Regions from separate parts of the Clostridium lapidicellarium genome, predicted to be linked through region 3. Evidence: a T-box and tRNA genes for the amino acid it is inferred to sense, from the RefSeq annotation. Region 3 holds a T-box; the other regions hold tRNA genes.

Region 1 (6,962 bases), on a different contig from region 3:
GTAAGAAAAAAAGCCCTGTATGAACGTAATGTTTATATAGGGCTTTTTTATATATTTTTATGTATGGAGGTGAAAAATAGTGGAAGATTTGGAAGATTCGAAATATATGAATCATGCAATTGTTCTGGCAAAGAAGGGTGAAGGTTGGGTTAGCCCTAATCCTATGGTTGGGGCGGTTATTGTAAAAAAAGGAAAGATTATCGGAGAGGGATATCATAAGGCATGTGGGAAGCCTCATGCTGAACGAAATGCACTTGCCAGCTGTGTTGAATCAGCGAAAGGTGCAACTTTATATGTAACATTAGAACCCTGCTGCCATTATGGAAGAACTCCTCCTTGTACAGATGCAATCATACGGTCTGGTATTTCAAAAGTGATAATCGGTTCTGGCGACCCTAATCCTAAAGTATGTGGTAAAGGTGTTTCAATTTTGCGTAAGGCTGGAATTACAGTAAAAGAAGGTGTACTTAAAAAAGAGTGTGATGAAATGAATACTATATTTTTTCATTATATTGTTACTGGTACTCCGTATCTTGCAATGAAATATGCAATGACTGCTGATGGTAAAATAGCTACTGTTACTGGTGCTTCTCAGTGGATTACCGGTGAAACAGCCCGCGAACATGTCCATAGACTGCGTCATAAATACAGTGCCATCATGGTAGGAATTGGAACCGTATTGCACGATGATCCACTGCTTAACTGTCGGTTAAAAAATGGGAAAAATCCAATTAGAATTATTTGTGACAGTTATCTCCATATTCCAGTAAATAGTCGAATTTGTCAGACAGCGGGGGAAATTCCTACAATTGTGGCAACTACTATGACAAATTCAGTTAAAGTTTCAAGATTGAAGGCACTTGGTGTTAAAATTTTAACTTTACCAAATAAAAATGGTAAAGTTGATTTGCCTATATTGATGCAAAAACTTGGCGAATTTTGTGTTGATAGTATTTTATTAGAAGGCGGGGGTGTTTTGAATTATAGTGCGTTAAATGACGGTTTGGTTCAGGAAATGTATGTATATATTGCACCTAAAATTTTTGGCGGTAAAGAAGCAAAAACTCCAGTAGAAGGTAAAGGTGTTTTATTGCCTAAAGAGTGTTTTCAATTTGCTGCTCCTGAGATATCTGTTCTTGGCGATGATCTGTTATTGAGATTTAAGAAAATTTAAGTTTATAAGGGGGAAAGCATAAATTGTTTACTGGAATTATTGAAGAAATTGGGCAAGTACATCGAACTGTTTTTAGCGAAAATTTATCAAAAATTTCTATCTATGTCCGAGATATCTTGGAAAATACTAAGACTGGAGACAGTATTGCCGTAAATGGTGTTTGTCTTACTGTTACTTCTTTGGATAAAAACGAATTTACTGCTGACGTTATGCCAGAAACATTGAGAAGAAGTAATTTGTATAAATTAAAAGGTGGTGATTTGGTCAATCTGGAGCGGGCTGTAGCAGTTAATGGACGTATTGATGGACATTTTGTATTGGGACATATTGATGGCATGGGTACAATTTTTAATATGAAAAGAGAAAGAAATGCCGTTTGGATTAGTATAAAGGCGCCGGCCGAAATAATGGCTTTAGTTGTTGAAAAAGGTTCTATTGCAGTTGATGGTGTTAGTTTAACAGTAAATAATGTAGAAAATTACGGCTTTAAAGTATCCATTATTCCACATACAGGACACCAGACTATTTTATTGAGTAAAAAAATTGGTGATTTTGTAAATTTGGAGAATGATATAATCGGAAAATATGTAAAGAAACTGTTATATTTAAAAAATGATAAGTCCTTGAATGGTATTACACTTGATTTTTTACATGAAAATGGATTTTAAAAAGGGAGGCTTAATAATATGGAATATAATACTATTCCCGAAGCAATTGCGGAACTGCGTGCAGGAAAAGTTATTCTTGTTACAGATGATAAAAATAGAGAGAATGAAGGTGATTTGATTTGTGCTGGTGAATATGCAACATGTGAAAATGTAAATTTTATGGCTACGTATGCAAAAGGATTAATCTGTATGCCCATGAATGAGGAGCTCGGGCATAAACTTGACCTTCCTCAAATGGTTGCGGAGAATACAGATAATCATTCTACGGCTTTTACTGTTTCAATTGATCATGTTAGTACAAGTACGGGTGTTTCAGCTGAGGAGCGCTCTATTACAGCCATGAAATGTGTACAGGACGATGCAAAACCTGAAGATTTTAGAAGACCGGGTCATATGTTTCCACTTATTTCACGTCCTGGTGGGGTATTAACCCGCGGCGGTCATACGGAGGCAACAGTTGATCTTATGAGGTTGTCTGGATTGAAAGAATGCGGACTTTGTTGTGAAATTATGGCAGATAACGGTAAAATGATGCGTACACCTCAATTGAAGAAATTTGCCAAAAAACATCACCTTGTATTTATAACTATCCATGATTTACAGGATTATTGCAGACGTCATGATAAACATATTGTACATATGGCCAGTGCAAAGCTTCCTACTTTATATGGAAATTTTCAAATTCATGGGTATGTAAATGATTTAACTGGTGAGCACCATGTTGCATTGGTGAAAGGGAAAATAGGTGATGGAAAAGATATTTTATGTAGAGTTCACTCTGAATGCCTTACAGGAGATGTGTTTGGATCACTGCGGTGCGACTGCGGCCAACAACTTATTTCTGCTATGAAGCAAATACAAAAAGAAGGCAGGGGAATTCTCTTGTATATGAGTCAGGAAGGCAGAGGCATAGGCTTGATTAATAAGCTTAGAGCTTATGAACTGCAGGAAAAAGGCAGAGACACTGTACAGGCGAATCTGGAGTTGGGATTTGCAGCCGATTTACGTGAATACTGGATAGGTGCACAGATCCTCCAAGATCTAGGAGCTAAGACAATTCGTCTGTTAACCAATAACCCTAATAAGATCTATGGGTTGGAGGAATTTGGAGTTGAGATTGTAGAAAGAGTTCCCATTGAAATTGCACCTCAACGAGAAGATATAAATTATCTCAGAACAAAAAAAGAAAAAATGGGACATTTATTTAATAATATCAAATGTTAAAGAAGGAGGAAATTATAATGAAAATTATTGAAGGAAAAGTTGTTGCAGATCAAATTCATGTAGGGATAGTAGCTGCTAGATTTAATCACTTTATTGTTGATAAACTTTTATCCGGAGCAATAGACGGGCTTATAAGACACGGTACTTTAGATGAGAACATAACTGTGGCTTGGGTTCCCGGAGCTTTTGAGATTCCGTTAATTGCGGATAAAATGGCTCGATCGGGAAAATATGATGCTGTTATATGCCTGGGAGCTGTAATCCGTGGTTCAACTTCTCATTATGATTATGTGTGCAATGAAGTTTCAAAGGGAATTGCCAAAGTTACACTGGAAACCAAAATTCCTGTTATCTTTGGTGTTCTTACCACTGAGAATATAGAACAGGCAATTGAAAGAGCAGGTGCGAAATCTGGCAATAAGGGTTATGATTCTGCACTTTCGGCTATAGAAATGGTAAATTTAATTTCTCAGCTGAAATAAAAAAATATTTAAAATGTAGATGCTGGAGATCTTTTCTCCAGCATAAAATAAGTATCAATATATTTAAAAGTATTATTAGTTTATACAAGATAAACATAGTATATGTCGAATTTAAATTATTATACTGAAGATACGATTCGAATTTTATAGAAATTAAATATATAAACACTTGAAAATATGATAAACTTAATTAGGAATTAATAGTATTGGAGGTATAACAATGAAAGTAGAAAATGTTAAAATATATGATTTAAAAGAAAGTATAAAAGCAAGTAAATATCCTATGGCGGTAGATACCGATAAATGTAATTGTGATATTACAGATACAGTTAAAAAACTAGGGCATTCACCTAAAGGTGAGGCACATGATCAATTTCTATCTGGAATACGAGTTGCATTTGATTTGACGTTTAGTAATAAAGCATGGGTGGAACTTGAAAGATATAGGTTTATTACTTTTGTTAGTAGTCAAAGTACAATGCATAGAATAGCTAAATTTGATTTATCTAAACAATATAATCAGTATGTAGATAAAAGAATGATTGGTATTATGGATGAACTGAAGGATACATATAATAGGACTCATGATGTGGAAGATTATTTAAGACTTTTGTACTCTAATCCGGCAGGATTTGAGCTTACTGCAAGACTTACTACTAACTATAGATGCTTAAAGGGGGTTTATAGTCAGAGGAAAAACCATAAATTGCCTGAGTGGCGGGAATTTTGCAGATGGATTGAAAGTTTACCTTTTTCGAAGGAATTGATAATTTAGATTGACGGAAATGTGTTTTGATTTTTTATACATTTATTTGTTTTTAATAGAATAGACTTTAATAGAGAATTTTATTAAAAAGGAGTATTTGTATGGGTTATTATGTTAGAGTAGAATCAAATGTGAAAATTTATATAGAAGATCCTAACCCAAAAGGCAAGAGGACAATTTTATTTCTGCATGGATGGCCTGGAAGTCATAAGTTGTTTGAATATCAGTTTAATAAACTTCTGAAGCTGGGATATCGTTGTATTGGAATAGATCAGAGAGGGTTTGGTGAATCGGATAAACCTGCTGGGGGATATGATTATGATCGGCTGTCAGATGATATCAGAGAGGTTGTTGAAACGCTTAAATTGAAAAAATTTGTGTTGGCTGGACATTCTACAGGTGGGGCAATTGCAGTAAGATATATGGCAAGATATGATGAATATGAAGTGTCAAAACTTGCCCTTTTTGCAGCGGCGGTTCCCAGCCTGATTCAACGGCCGTACTTTCCATATGGTTTGAAAAAAGAAGCTGTAACTGAAATTATTAAGCAGACATATAGTAATAGACCTCAAATGCTTAGGCAATTTGGCAGTATGTTTTTCTTTCAAAATATAACTAGGGCTTTTTCAGATTGGTTTTTTCAAATTGGATTGCAAGCTTCAAGTTGGGCCACTGCCGCAATTGCAAAATCTTGGTTGAATGAGGAAAACTTATTTTCTGATATGAAAAAGATAAATGTTCCAACTTTGATTCTTCATGGTATTCATGACAAGATATGTATTTTCCAACTGGCAGAAGCCCAGAAACAAGGAATTAAAAATTCTAGGCTTATATCATTTAAATACAGTGGTCATGGTTTGTTTTATGACGAACGGAATAAATTCAACAGTGAATTGATAAAATTTATTGATAGTTGATAAATTGTTACAGTTTGCAATTTTTTTGATGGATTGATTTTGAAAAGTACTTGTGCTAGAATAAATATGTTAAGTTTGCGTCAGTAGCTCAGTTGGATAGAGCAGTTGGCTACGGACCAGCGTGCCGGGGGTTCGAATCCTCTCTGACGCACCAAAAACCGTTGAAAATACTAAATTTCAGCGGCTATTATTTTTGTTGTATTTGTGAAAGAATAGCTATATAATATGAAATATAAATACTTAATAGAAAATGTTTTGGGGACGTAGCTCAGTTGGGAGAGCGTACGGTTCGCATCCGTAAGGCCGAGAGTTCGATTCTCTTCGTCTCCACCATATATGCAAGATTAATATATGATTTTTAAATTTAAAATTATTCTCATTTATATGTATAAAATTGATAATAAATTGGTAAAGTAAAGTATGAAAATATAGATATAAATGAGTGAATATTATGATTGAAAATTTAGGACCTTCAAATATATTGTCAAGAATATTGAATATACTGTCAGTAGTCTTTCCACTTTTAATAGTTATTGTATTAATTGTTATGGGTAGAAATAATAGGGATTAATGTTTTATTGTACGTACTGGGTTCCAATTCTTTCTCCCAGAAGTACTTTCGTTTCATAACCTTTTTTTGTTTGTTCGAGAATATCTCTATCCACTGTAATTTTATTTTTTTCAAAGAATAAAATTACAGTGGAACCACCAAATTTGAAATAACCTTTTTCCGAACCCTTAGAGATGTTTTTTTCTGGATTGTAGGTTTGTATTATTGAACCTACACAGGTGGCACCTATTTCTACATAAATTACGTTTCCAAAATTATTAGAATGGAAAATACTCCATTCTCTTTTATTTTTACAAAACAATTTGGGAATATTTTGTAAGGATATGGGATTTACTGAATAATAATTTCCTTTGATTTTATTATATGGTTCACATTTTCCCCAATCTATAAAATGAAATCTATGGTAATCTGTTGGACAAAGTCTGAATATTAGGCAGTTACCGTTGGTAAAATTCATGGAAATCTTATTATTTTTTATTAATTCGGACAAACTATATGTAAATCCCTTAATTTGAATAATTTTATTTAAATTTATATGTTCATATGCTGCTAATCTTCCGTCAACAGGTGATATTAAAATTTTTTTATTCGTATTGATTGGCCGTGCATCCTGTTTGAGAGATCTTGAAAAAAAATCGTTAAAACATCTGAAATCATTATAATTAATAGGACATTCAGACATATCTATATTAAAATCCTTGATAAAAGGTTCAATCCTTTTTTTGCTATATCTTGTATCGCAGAATAAACCATATAATTTAGAAAATATTTTTTTCTTTATTATAATCTCAAGAATTTTCATTCCCAAGGGTGAAGAATATATCCATTTTAAATAAGTGCCGCCTGCTACCTTTTCTATTTCATATTTTCTTGTTTTTCTGTTAAAATATTTAATCATTTTCTTAGCATCCTTTTAATTTAAAAGTGATTTTTGAATTTATTACTATTTATTTTAACACTATAATAATTATATAGAAATACTTTATTTGGAACTGTGTGTTTTGCTTTTTTAAAGTTTACCAGATTTGACTATAGAAATCATTAATATGATTCCGAGAAGTATAAAAAATGTGAAATCTATTATCCCTATTAAGGAAACATTATAGATTTTAGGACCTATGTTGAAGTATAAAATTAAAGAGGAGCTAAGAATCATAGAA
Region 2 (6,962 bases), on a different contig from region 3:
AAGCTAATCCTCCCCTTTATTTTCTTTATTTTTATCTTGATCAGGCTGCTTTTCCATATCCTTTATCATATCTCTTATTGTAGCCGCTTTTTCATATTGTTCCAACGACACTGCCTTTTTAAGATCTGATTTCAATTTCAAAAGTTTCTTTTTTTGAATCATATCTTTACCGGCTCTTTGCGGTATTTTCCCCTTGTGATCCAAATTAACCTGAACTCTTTTTATAATCGGATCCAAAATATTTTTGAAATTTTTATAACATTCACTGCATCCCAGAAGACCAGTTTTCTTAAATTCATTATAAGAAGTACCGCAATTTTTACAGGATATATCAAAACTCTTATATTGTTCATTATTGGCATTCACCATATAGTCCATTATTCCGCTCAGTATATTTTGGAAACTAAAGGGTGATACAAAATCTATCTGAGGTACAGTATTAAGTATTCCTTTTTCCATAGCACATTTCTCACATAAATTAATCTCCTGTTTAGTTCCATTTATTATCTTTGTTATATGAATTGTAGCTTCATTTTTCTTACATATATCACAAAGCACATTATCACTCCCAAATGTATATTTATTCCTTTCACATAATTTTATTATATCATATATTTACCTATTAATAACAAATTTAGATGTATTAAATATAAGTACCATAACCGCCTTTAAAATCTCTGCCCTTAGTTTGTTTTTACTTTCAAGCTGTACATTAACCAATGTCCTATCATTTATAACAGTTTTCAATATCATGTTTTCTCTTTCCGTTACTATATCTTCTTCAAATAATCTCTCTATAATTTTCGCGGCAGAATTATAAGTTATACTGTCACCTATTTTTTCAATTATGGTCTTAAGTAAATTTTTATTACAGTTAAACTCCATCTTTTTTATAATTATACATCCGCCGCCCCCTCTTTTACTTTCTATATAATAACCTTTATCCATAGTAAATCGAGTAGTCAGTACATAATTTATCTGAGAAGGAGCACAGCTGAAATAATTAGCCAAATCATTTCTTCCAATCTGAAGTTGAGTTTCATCACTATTATTAAACATATCCTTTATAAATTCTTCTATTACATCTGACAACCTTGCCACATTATCACCTTCTTGACTTTGACTTTCTTTGACTTTTATTTAATGATATTATTAATTCTCTCTTTAATCAAATCTTATATAAGCTAATATCAAGCAATCTTTCACTATATATTCAACATACACATTATTATGCCCATTTTTTAAAATATATCTAAGTTTTAAATGCAGCTCTATAATTCTATACTGTCTCTACCTTATTGACTTTTCCTAAATGTGACGAATCTCCATGTAAAATAACAGTAGCTTGTCCATTTTGTATATTGACCTGACTCAGACTTGTTTGATGGATATACGGAGTGTGCCACAATTCTTCTAAAGGTGTATTTTCAAAATATGCCATTATTACTTTTAAAGTTACGGCATGAGTTACAATCAATACATTTTTACCATCGCACTTATTTATAATTCCCTTAATTAATGGTACAACCCTATCTTTTACATGTTCAAATTTTTCACCACCTTCTGGTTCATAAACATCAGGGCTAGTCCAAAAATTATGAAGCTGCTCCGGATTCTTTTTTCCAATTTCCTTCTGGTTAAATCCCTCCCATTTTCCCAAATCTATTTCCATAAGCCTGTCATCTTTTATTATAGGTATATTCCTAGATTCCACTAGTATTTTTGCAGTCCTCAATGCCCTACCTGAAGGGCTGGAATATACCACACTAAAATCAATGCTTTTCAATCTCTTTTTCAACAGATTGGCTTGTCGAATTCCTTCTTCAGTAAGCGGGGAGTCCTTTCTACCCTGCATCCTTTTTTCAGTATTCCACACTGTTTCCCCATGTCTTGTTATATATAATTTAACCATAAATTTCTCTCCTTAATCAAGTATAAAATATAGTTCCTATAATTTTTTATTATATCATATAAATGATATTTTTTTAATTCAGTTTCTATATCTAGATGCTCTTATATAACGCCGCTTTCCACTATAAACCTCATCTGAAACAATATTAAATTTTTTATTTTTTAACATTTTGTATATTATCTCTTTGTTTTCCTCTTCCTTTTCATCTATTTGTACAGTCAAATCATCCTTCTCTCCTGCTATTGATATATAATCGTATATAACACTACAATCTTCCGGGGAAATCTTTCCCCGTATATTCATTTTATATCTGGACATGGATATCTCCTTTTAATTAAAAATAATTGCCAATAAAATTATTATCTATTTTATTTTATCAAAATATACATGCATTAAAAAACTGTCCCAAATAAATCTTGAGACAGTTTCACTGCTTTACCCCTCTTTAACTTTTATTTTACTTTTACTTTCTATTATCTTATTTGCTTCGGAACCCGGCACCTCTTCATACCTTTCAAATCTCATTGTAAAATTTCCTCTAGCCTGAGTCATGGATCTTAAATCTGTAGCATACCTGAACATCTCGGCCTGAGGAACTTCAGCTATTATCACCTGGTATTTTCCTGAGCTTTCCATTCCCAATACCTTACCTCTTTTTTTGTTTATATCGCCAATCACATCACCCATATAGCATTCAGGAATATATACTTCAACATGTTCAATTGGTTCCAACAAAATGGGTCCAGCTTCCATAAGCCCTCTTTTATAGGCCAGCGAAGCAGCTATTTTAAATGCCATCTCTGAAGAATCCACAGGATGATACGAGCCATCATGAAGAGTTGCTCTCAGCCTTATTACAGGGTAACCGGCCAGAACTCCATGATTTATGCATTCCCGCAGACCTTTTTCTACTGCTGGAATATATTGTCTTGGCACTACCCCGCCCACTACTTTATCTACAAATTCCAAATCATCTTCTCCATCAGTCCTCGGTTCAAATTTAATTTTCACATCACCATACTGCCCATGTCCTCCAGATTGCTTTTTATGTTTTCCTTGAACATCAGAGGATTTCTTTATAGTCTCCCTGTAAGGTACCTTGGGCCGCTGCAAAATAACTTCTATTCCAAATTTAGATTTCAACTTAGACGATATAACATCAATGTGAGTTTCACCTAATCCAGATATTATCGCTTCTGCATTTTCCGTATCCCTGGACACTTTAAATGTGAGATCTTCTTCCACCATTTTATTCAATCCATTTAATATTTTATCCTCATCATTTTTAGATTTAGGCAAAATTGCCATTGAAATCACAGGTTCAGGAAACTCAATATCTTTAAATGCTATAGACGATTTAGGGCAACATAGAGTATCCCCCGTACTCGTAAATTGCAGTTTAGCCACAGCCCCTAAATCACCTGCAGTTATTTCAGAAACAGGAATTTGCTGTTTTCCTCTTAAAAAATACATACTTCCTATCTTTTCATTTTTATTCTTCTTAACATTGTATACCACCGTATCGGATTTTAACTTCCCTGTCATAACTCTAAACAAAGATAATTTTCCTACAAACGGATCAATTATAGTTTTAAAAACAAAAGCCGAAAAAGGCTTTTTTTTATCTATTCCCACAGTTAGTTCAGAATTATTTTTCAAATTTTCCGCCTTTACAGGCACCATATTTTCCGGTGATGGAAAACATTCAATTATATCTTCAATCAAAGTTTCCATTCCTATTCCAGTTAAAGCAGAACCACACATTACAGGTACTACTTCTCCATTTGAACATCCATTTATCAAACCCGCATATATATCCTTATCCTCCAGAGTACCTTCATCTAAATATTTATCCAAAAGTTTTTCATCCGTTTCAGCTACGGCTTCTATTACCATATTTTTGCATTCGGCTATTTTTTCTAAAATATCTTTAGGTATATCTGCTTCCTTCATGATTTTTGTCTTATTATCAAATATTCTGGCCCTTTTTGAAATAACGTTTACAACACCTTTAAAACCACTTTCAACACCTATAGGATATTGAACCGGCACTACAGATATGCCAAATTTCCGCTTTAAATCTTCCAAAACTTTTTCAAAATTAGAATTTTCTCTATCAAGCTTATTTATATAAAAAGCTCTCGGTAAATTATATTTATTTACATAATCCCAACATTTCTCTGTTCCAACTTGAACTCCAGATACACCTGATACAACAATCAATGCCGTATCAACTGCCCTCAGCCCTTCCACAGTTTCACCCACAAAATCAAAATATCCCGGCATATCAACTAAATTTATCTTCACATCGTTATACTCGCAGGAAGCTAAAGATGTGGATAAAGATATTTTTCTCTTTTTTTCTTCTGTATTATAATCACTGACAGTATTTCCATTCTCAATTCTTCCAAGTCTGTCTATAGTCTTGGTATAGTAAAGTATTGCTTCTGTTAATGTAGTCTTCCCGGATCCACTGTGACCGATAATTCCTACATTCCTTAAATGTTCTGTTGAGTAGTTTTTCATAAGCAATTCCCCCTCTCACTTTACACTTAGTTTATATATTCTACTTACGTCTCAAAATCCCTGCTAAAATTAAATAAATTTTCACAATAATATGATTTTAATAAATATATAAAAAATATTTTTACATAAAAAAAAAGAGCAACAAAATGTTACTCTTGTGGTGGAGATAAAGAGATTCGAACTCTTGACCCCCTGCGTGCAAGGCAGGTGCTCTCCCAGCTGAGCTATACCCCCACATGGTGGACCTTCAGGGACTCGAACCCCGGACCAACCGGTTATGAGCCGGTTGCTCTAACCAACTGAGCTAAAGATCCATATATTATCCGGCAGCGACCTGCTCTCCCACAGGGCCTCCCCTGCAGTACCCTCGGCACCGTGAAGCTTAACCTGCCTGTTCGGAATGGTAAGGGGTGTTACCTTCACGTTATTATCACCGGATATTTTTTCTTTCGCACTACAGTTTAATATTATACTGACATTTTTATTGATTGTCAATACTTTCTTTAAAAATCCGTCAAATTTCCCTCTGAAAGATAATTTTCTGCCAATTAAAAAATATTTTCTAACTATACAGGACTAATTTTATAAAAAGTTATATGATCTCTCCATTTTCCATTTATAAATAAGTATTTTTCATTTAAACCAAGTTTTTTAAATCCGCATCTTTTAAGAACTCTTTGAGATCTCAAGTTATCTACCAAGGTAGATGCTTCAATCCTATGTAATTTTAGCTCATCAAAAGCATATTCCAAAACCAAACTCAATGCTTCTTTCATATATCCCCTGCCCTGCTCCTCTTCATCTATAGAATATCCCACGAATGCACTTTTAAACACTCCCAGCATTATATTGGATATCTGTACCTTGCCTATAAATTTCCTATCTTTAAATATACCAAAATTAGCACTTCTGCCAGATAAGAACTGCTTATAGCTTTCAATTAAATTTCTTTTTTGCACTTCAAGTGTATAAAAACTTTCCTCTCGTTCGGGTTCAAATTCACTTAAGTAAGTTCTATTTTTTATATAATAATTCAGTACACTTGCTGCATTTTCCGGTGTCAAAATAGATAATGTTATATGACTTCCCTTTATATGTAATCCTTTATTTATACGTATATTTTTAGTTTCATCAAGATCCAAACCAAATAATATTTCATTTTTATATTCGGAATCAGCCTTTATGCTTTTTGATATTATACCTTCAAGTTCAAACCCCAGATCAGTAAATGCCTGTATATTTATATCCTCATGTGCCATTATATTTATTTTATTCAAATTAGCCTTTTTAAGAAGAATTTGTATAAAATTTTCCAGAGTATTCCTCAATAATTTATAACTGCGTTCTCCCCATCTATAAAATTTCAACCTAATCATACTATACTTATTGACTTCGGAAAGTTCAATTATAAATATTCTTCCTATGGTAATGCCTAAATTATCTCTCACTATATATTCATTATCATTACCTTTGACCAAATCAATGGATACAAGCTGTTCCCTCAGCATTCTTATCGCTCCCAATTAAGTTCCACAATTATAATTCTAAAAAAGTATATAAACTTCATCTGAATCAAGTAAATCCAAGTATAATTTTAAGTATATTATAGCATAAAATACTATATCAGGTGACTTTTAGATTCAAATGAAGTTTACACAATTGATATTTGAAACTTAAATATTTACTTCAACTTATGAATGAACAGTCCGCTTCTCAATTTGGGTTCAAACCAGGTGGACTTAGGAGGCATTACCCTTCCGCTGTCTGCAATATTCATTAACTCTTTCAAGGTAGTGGGATACATGGAAAAAGCAACTCCACCTCTTGATTTTTTTGCTCTTTGCTCTAACTCTCCAAGCCCTCTTATACCACCTACAAAACTTATCCTGCTATTTGTCCGCGGATCATCAATTCCCAAAATCGGAGACAATAAATTATTTTGAAGGATAGAAACATCCAGTTTATCAACAGGATCAGCTGAATTATACGTTCCTTCCTTTGCAGTAAGTTTATACCATTTCCCACACAAGTACATGCCATAAGTACCCTTGCAAAACGGATTATATCCGTCTTTTCCTCCACATGTTTCTACATAAAACCTTTTAGAAACCTCAGACAAATACTCTTCAGTAGAAAAGCCATTTAAATCGTCAACAACCCTGTTATATGAAATAATATTTAAATCTGAATCCGGGAAAAGTACAGATAGGAAAAAATTGAATTCTTCATCTCCAGAGTAATTTGGATTTTCTTCCCTTCTTTTGATACCCACTTTAACTGCAGAAGCTGCTCTATGATGCCCATCCGCTATATACAAAGTGTCTATACCTTTAAATAGATTACAGATTTTTTCTATTATGCCATCGTCATCTACCACCCAAACTTCATGCCTAACTCCATCACAAGCAGTAAAATCATAAACGGCTTTTTCCCTTATGCACATATTTACTACATCATTGATTTCATCATTATACCTATAAGTTAAAAAAATTGGTCCTGTATTGGCATTACAAATACCTATATG
Region 3 (6,962 bases):
TCCGCAGTTCCTATACTTCCCATTGTCAGTGGGGTTCATCATACCACTCATTACATTAAATAACCCGCTCATAAAATATAAAAATTACAAATTGCAATTTTACTTATACTTACCTGATTTCCTGCATTCACTGCATATACCATAAAATTTTAAACTGTGGTTTAAAATTTTAAAATCATATTTTTTCTCTATTTCTTTTTCAAGAGGTTCCAAAAGATCATCCGTAACCTCAATTATTTTCGAACATTTAGTGCATATCAAATGGTGGTGCCTGTGGTTTTCTTCTTTGTGTATTATTTCATATCTGCTGCACCCATCATCTAACTCCAGTTTGCATATAACTCCTATTTCATCTAAAAGCTGAACAGTCCTATAGACTGTAGCCAGGCCAATTTCAGGACATTCACTTCTGACCTGATCGTATATCTCTTCCGTTGTAAGATGTTTTCCTTCATTTCTTATTATAATATCAACTATAGCTCTTCTCTGAGGAGTAAGTTTATACCCCTTTTCCTTTAAGCTATTTTTTAATCTCTCTATTTCTGAAGAGGAAAGCTTCGTCATAACTATACCCCATTTCAAATTAAATTTTAAAATATGAATAAAAAACTTTTCTATAATCTTAAGTCTAATATAACAGAAAAATATTGTCAATTGAAAATCAATTAATATTAGAACAAAGTTTCATATACTTCTGAAACTTGGTTAAATTCATCTTCATTTTCCACAGTTGCAAAAATCTCTCTGCCATTTTTATCCTTTATTATTTTAAGTACTATAGCCTCTTTAGATTCTTTGCACTCTTCAGGTATTGCAATTACGTATTCCCTATCCTCTATATCCAATTTGGTAACCACTTCAAATTGAACTTCTTCCCCATTTTCGTCCTCCAATATTAAATTTTTAATATCGTCTTTCATATAATTTTCCCCTTTGTAAAAATCAAGTTTACAAAAACAGTCAATTTGAAATACTGTCCAAATATCCCTGTAAAATATATGTAGCTGCCATCTTATCTACTATTTTTTTCCTTTTTGCCCTGGAAAGATCCCCCTCTAGCATGGCCCTATTTGCCGCCACCGTAGTTAATCTTTCATCCCACATTTTTACAGGCAATTTCATAAGTTTTTCCACATTTTTGCAAAAATCCATTACACTTTTACTTTGGGGTCCAAGTGTTCCATTCATATTTTTAGGAAGACCGGAAACAATCAATTCTACACCGTATTTTTCACAAATAGCTCTAATCTCATCAATGTCTTCCTTCAATCCCCTTCTCCTTATGGTAGTAACCCCTTGTGCTGTAAAGCCCAATGGATCGCTCATTGCAACCCCTATAGTTTTATTGCCTATATCAAGTCCCAGTATTCTCAATTTTACACTCTCCCAGTTATTATGCTCATATTCAAAATAAAAATGCCCTAAAAGGACATTTTTATTTTATACCTAAATAAACTTTCAAAACTTCTTCAAGTATTTCATCTCTCTCAAGTTTTCTTACCAATGACCTTGCTCCATTATAATTTGTTATATAGGTTGGATCACCTGAAATCAAGTATCCTACCAATTGATTTACTGGATTATATCCTTTTTTAATTAGCGAATCATAAACTTCAGTCAATATTTCCTTTGTCAGTGCTTTTTTACTCTCAGAAATGTCAAACTGAATAGTATTATCCTTACCCATATATATATCACCCCGCTAACATTCTAATAGATTTATTATAGAACATATTTCACAAAATGTATACTATCTAGATCTTTTTTCCACAATTATACTGCATCTTTCTACGGCTTCTTCTAATTTTTCAGGTAATTTACCTCCAGCCTGTGCCATATCTGGTCTTCCACCCCCATTTCCACCAGTAACAGCTGCAATTTCCTTTATTATTTTCCCGCAGTTAATACCACTTTGTACTGCTTTCTCAGTAGCCATAGCTATAAGCTGAACTTTACCATTTACACTGCTTCCCAATACCACCAAACAGTTGTCATACCTGCTTCTAAATTTATCTCCCAACTCTCTAAGTGCGCTGGCATCGACTTCTTTCAATACCCCTGTAAAAAGTTTTATTCCATCAATTGTCTTTGCTCTATTTAAAATATCATTCTCCGCATTTCCTGCTAATTTTAATTTCAGCTGCTGTATTTCCCTCTCAGCTGATTTTAATTCATTAAATTGCAGATCCAATTTATGAATTATCTCCTTTTCGGAGCACTTCAATTTGCCTGATATTTTTTTCAACATATCATCTTTAGAATCGACATAGTCTATCGCACCTTTTCCGGTAACAGCTTCTATTCTTCTTATGCCGGCAGCTATTCCGGTTTCAGATATTATTTTAAACAGTCCAATTTTTCCGGAATTGCTTACATGGGTTCCACCACACAGTTCCCTGCTGAAGTCCCCAACGGAAACCACCCTTACTTTATCCTTGTACTTACTGTCGAAGAGTGCTATTGCACCGCTTTTTTTAGCTTCTTCCAGGGGCATTACAACAGTCTTTACCGGGTAAACTGCCATTATGCTGTCATTGACCATATTTTCAATTTTTCTCAATGTATCATAATTCAGAGGTTCAAAATAATTGAAGTCAAATCTCAATCTATGCTCATCTACGTAGGAACCTGCCTGGTGCACCTGCTCCCCCAGAATTCTTTTCAGTGTTTCATCCAATATGTGAGTTGCAGTATGGTTTTTCCCTATATTATCTCTTCTCCCCTTATCTACACTTAAAACAATATCATCATCCAAATTCAAACTACCTGAACTTATTTTTACAAAATGAAGTATCTTACCCGCAACATTGTTTTTACAATCTAAAACTTCACCCCTAAAAGTATCGTTATATATTGTTCCACTATCTCCTACCTGTCCACCCATCTCGGCATAAAAAGGTGTATTTTCAACTACTACAACTCCCTCTTCCCCTTCACTCAAACGGGATACAAACTCTTCATCCTTCATGATCACTTTAACTTTAGAATTCGACTTCAGTCTATCATAGCCTTCAAATATAGTATTAACTTCCATGGGAATTTTATTCAAAATAGTATCTTTTACACCCATATAATTTGTTTCTGCTCTGGCAGATCTTGCCATGTTGCGCTGATTTTCCATGTTTTCTTTAAAGCCTTCAAGATCTGCAGTCATATTATTTTCCTCCAGTATCTCTTCAGTAAGTTCTACCGGAAAACCATAAGTATCATATAATTTAAATGTCCTTCCGCCATCAAGTACCGAATTGCCGCTTTTTCGCAGCTGAAATATGAAATCATCTAAAATCTGAATTCCACCATCTATAGTTGCAGCAAACTTCTCCTCTTCAATTTTTATTATTTTTTTTATATAATCTTCCCTTTCCCTCAATTCAGGATAACCTTCATAAGAATTATCTATAACGGATTTAGAAAGTCTGTACAGAAAAGCTCCTTCAATTCCAAGAGATCTTCCGTGTTTTGCTGCCCTTCTCAAAAGCCTTCTGAGTACATACCCGCGTCCCTCATTGGACGGAAGTATTCCATCGCTTATCATAAATACGATACTTCTTATGTGATCTGTTATCACCCTCATAGATATATCACTTTTCCTGTCAATTCCATATGGACTGGAAGACATGGCACTTATTTCTTTTAATATGGCGTTTATAGTATCTATTTCAAATATATTATCCTTATCCTGCATTATAACTGCCATTCTTTCAAGACCCATTCCCGTATCTATATTAGGTCTCGGAAGTCTATTATAATTCCCCTGCTCATCCCTGTCAAATTGAGTAAAAACTAAATTCCAGAATTCCAGCACCCGATCATTATCCCCCGCTTTTACAAATTCCTCCACCGTCTCTATTTTTCCTTCTCCTCTGTCGTAGTGGATTTCAGAACAAGGTCCACAGGGTCCTGCACCGTGTTCCCAGAAATTATCCTCCTTACCCAGCCTGAATATTCTTGAGCTATCAATGTCAGTATCCTTTACCCATATATCATAGGCTTCATCATCATCTAAATATATTGTAACATATAATCTATCTTTTGGCAGTTTTAAAACTTCAGTAGTAAATTCCCAGGCCCAGGAAATTGCTTCCTTTTTAAAATAATTTCCAAAGGAAAAATTTCCCAGCATTTCAAAAAAAGTACCATGACGTGAAGTTTTACCTACATTTTCAATATCACCTGTTCTTATACACTTCTGACAGGTAGTTACTCTCCTGCGGGGCGGTGTCTTAAGTCCTGTAAAGTATGGCTTAAGAGGTGCCATACCAGCATTTATCAGAAGCAGGCTCTTATCATTTTTAGGAACCAAAGAAAAGCTGTGCATCCTCAAATGACCTTTGCTCTCGAAAAAGCTCAAATACAACTCCCTGATCTTATTTAATCCTAGTTTTTCCATATATATCTCTTCCTTTCAACCTCATATGTTTGATTTCTTAAAATAAAAGAGTCTTTCAATCCCGAAGGGACGAAAGACTCTTTTCGCGGTACCACCCTAATTACATAGATATTTAAAACAAAATCCATATCTCTCAAACACCAGCATACAAGTTCCTGGACAGCTTCAATATATTCCACAGAAAGTTTTCACCTTCCACTTTCTCTCTTTTATGTAAGAAAATATTTACTTCTTCCATTCATCGCTTCATTATTCCATTATGATACAAATTATAAATTAAATATTCACTTATGTCAATATTCACTTATTAAGTTAAATCAGAACAAATAATAATTTAAATCTTCATATACTATTTTGACTATGGCCCCCAAGGGTACTGCCAATACCATACCTACAAAACCTGCTGCCTTTCCGCCAATTATCAAAAGCAATATTATTACCAGTGGATGCATGCTTATACTGTCTCCGGTAACTTTAGGAGAAAGTATATTCCCCTCTATTTGCTGCAGTACATAAAGCCACAGAGCAGTCCACAGAGCCGCTCTGGGAGATTTTATAAGAGCTATAATTACAGCCGGCAGTGCTCCAAATATAGGTCCAAAATATGGAATGATATTGAAAAATGCATTCAGTACGGAAAGTATTATGGGAAATTCCACTTTCAATGTTACCAGAATGAAAAATGTAACTACACCTACAAATCCGCTCAAAATAAGCTGGCTCATTATATATCTGCCCAATATCTTGTCTGCATGGCAGCACATTTTTTCAATTACACCTCTGCTGCCCATCGGAAATACGGACAGCATTTTTCCGTTTATGCACTCTCCATCCGCCAAAAAATAATAAACTATTATAGGTATAACTATTATAGACAAAATATTTTGTCCCATATAAATTATAAAATCAAACATCTTACTACATGTATTTACAATTCCACTGTCAATTTTACCGTTCAAACTGCTTATCAGGGAATAGATAATCCTGTTATTTTGAACCGGCTTTAATTTCATGTAAAATCCATCTATCATATTTTGAATGCCCTCAGCGGCAGAATTTAAATTCAAGCTCTCATCAAACAGAGAAGGTATGAGTATTACAAAAGTTCCCACTACAAACAATATCAACAGGCCCACTAGAAAAAAAGCGCCCATTCTCCTATTCAAGCCTCTATTCAGCATGGAATTGTGTATGGGCTTTAACGTATACGCTATCAAAAAAGATATAAATATCAAACCTATAATTTCCCTTAAAAGAGAGCTTACAATAATAAATACAATAAATATTGCCAATACAGCCGCCATTATAATATACTTGATGCTGACTTTTTTATGAACACTCATTCTGACATCATCTTCCACAATTTTTCTAAATTTGCCGTGCTTAATTCTATTTTCTCTTTAAGGATCCATGTGCCAAGTTAAAGAACTCAAATTTCCAGTTTTTACCTCTATACAGCAGATTTTTATCTCCCAATATCAAATTATCCACAAGCAATATCTTCCTGCCCTTTATAAAATTATTTATAAATCCGGTAGACAATACGAGTGCCCTTATTGAAAATTTTCCTTCATCAAATAAAACATCCTCAACTACACCCATGAGTTCACCTTTTTCGTCCAGCACATCCATATTTTTTATATCCTCAAATTGAAGATATTTTCCCTTATTAACGTCGGTTACAACTATTATCGACGTGAAATTTATCACGTCCTCTATATTCACATTCAGTGTTTTTTTAAATATATTATTGGGGGTTATGACAAATCCTGCCACCTTTTTACTGTCGAAATTCAGTACTATGTCGCTTATAAAGCCCAACATCTTTCCTGAAAGATCTATTACATCCTTAAATATGAAATCTCCAGTCCTATACAAAATATCACCTTTAATTTAAAATAATTATCTTTATTTTGCGCAAAAAATAAAAAAATATAACTTGTACAAGTTATATTTTAAAATCGTCTATTTATTTTTTTTATTTTTCTTTCTCACCATCTGGTTATAATCGTCTACCATATCCTGCAAGGTGGTAAATTTCATAACTCTATCTATACTTTCCTTGATCTTGCTCCATAAAAGCCTAGTGGCACAGCAGTCTATCTTGCTGCAGGAACTCTCGTTATTTTCATCTATACAATTTGAAATTTCCACAGGGCCTTCCAATACACCCATTATCTCAGCTATGGTTATATCTTTAGGTTCCCTATTTAAAATATATCCTCCCTGGGCTCCCCTTATACTTTTGATCAAATTAGATTTTCTCAAGCTGGAAAATAGCTGCTCTAAATAATACTCCGATATATTCTGTCTTTCCGATATGCTTTTTATAGAAGATGGCTCCCCACTATAGTGAATAGCCAGATCCAACATTGCCCTGACACCATATCTTCCTTTTGTAGATAATTTCAATTGACCACTTCCCATCTACTTTTTTAGATCAATAGCTATTATATTTTCTATATTATCAAATCAGAGTAAAATTGTCAACTATAGCCTGCAGGATCCATTTGACAAGGCAATAAAATTCTTCTAGAATAATCATATACCATATAGGGGCATATAGCATATG

What was found. A T-box is a leader RNA that pairs with one kind of tRNA and senses whether it is charged. The one in region 3 lies ahead of alaS (alanine--tRNA ligase), so its partner is inferred to be a tRNA-Ala.
Region 1: it has a tRNA-Ala gene. The T-box ahead of alaS (alanine--tRNA ligase) is inferred to sense a tRNA for this amino acid. The anticodon was not compared.
Region 2: it has a tRNA-Ala gene. The T-box ahead of alaS (alanine--tRNA ligase) is inferred to sense a tRNA for this amino acid. The anticodon was not compared.

Annotation. Positions count from the first base shown of each region.
Region 1 is NZ_JBGFFE010000023.1:32,978-39,939, reverse strand. Features, by position in the region: gene ribD (bifunctional diaminohydroxyphosphoribosylaminopyrimidine deaminase/5-amino-6-(5-phosphoribosylamino)uracil reductase RibD) at 89-1,174, shown strand; gene AB8S09_RS13015 (riboflavin synthase) at 1,198-1,842, shown strand; gene AB8S09_RS13010 (bifunctional 3,4-dihydroxy-2-butanone-4-phosphate synthase/GTP cyclohydrolase II) at 1,861-3,066, shown strand; gene ribH (6,7-dimethyl-8-ribityllumazine synthase) at 3,084-3,548, shown strand; gene AB8S09_RS13000 (hypothetical protein) at 3,769-4,323, shown strand; gene AB8S09_RS12995 (alpha/beta fold hydrolase) at 4,416-5,231, shown strand; tRNA gene AB8S09_RS12990 (tRNA-Arg) at 5,309-5,385, shown strand; tRNA gene AB8S09_RS12985 (tRNA-Ala) at 5,489-5,564, shown strand; gene AB8S09_RS12980 (phosphatidylserine decarboxylase) at 5,807-6,700, opposite strand; gene AB8S09_RS12975 (ABC1 kinase family protein) at 6,812-6,962, opposite strand, start outside.
Region 2 is NZ_JBGFFE010000023.1:11,557-18,518, forward strand. Features, by position in the region: gene AB8S09_RS12820 (UvrB/UvrC motif-containing protein) at 4-558, opposite strand; gene AB8S09_RS12825 (CtsR family transcriptional regulator) at 616-1,101, opposite strand; gene AB8S09_RS12830 (histidine phosphatase family protein) at 1,280-1,912, opposite strand; gene AB8S09_RS12835 (hypothetical protein) at 1,991-2,230, opposite strand; gene fusA (elongation factor G) at 2,348-4,438, opposite strand; tRNA gene AB8S09_RS12845 (tRNA-Ala) at 4,597-4,672, opposite strand; tRNA gene AB8S09_RS12850 (tRNA-Ile) at 4,676-4,752, opposite strand; rRNA gene rrf (5S ribosomal RNA) at 4,760-4,876, opposite strand; gene AB8S09_RS12860 (GNAT family N-acetyltransferase) at 5,005-5,946, opposite strand; gene AB8S09_RS12865 (DUF1015 domain-containing protein) at 6,120-6,962, opposite strand, start outside.
Region 3 is NZ_JBGFFE010000001.1:188,561-195,522, forward strand. Features, by position in the region: gene AB8S09_RS00935 (Fur family transcriptional regulator) at 100-564, opposite strand; gene AB8S09_RS00940 (DUF1292 domain-containing protein) at 672-920, opposite strand; gene ruvX (Holliday junction resolvase RuvX) at 961-1,374, opposite strand; gene AB8S09_RS00950 (IreB family regulatory phosphoprotein) at 1,436-1,687, opposite strand; gene alaS (alanine--tRNA ligase) at 1,751-4,390, opposite strand; T-box leader at 4,453-4,641, opposite strand; gene AB8S09_RS00960 (AI-2E family transporter) at 4,708-5,751, opposite strand; gene AB8S09_RS00965 (PRC-barrel domain-containing protein) at 5,780-6,268, opposite strand; gene AB8S09_RS00970 (RrF2 family transcriptional regulator) at 6,356-6,802, opposite strand.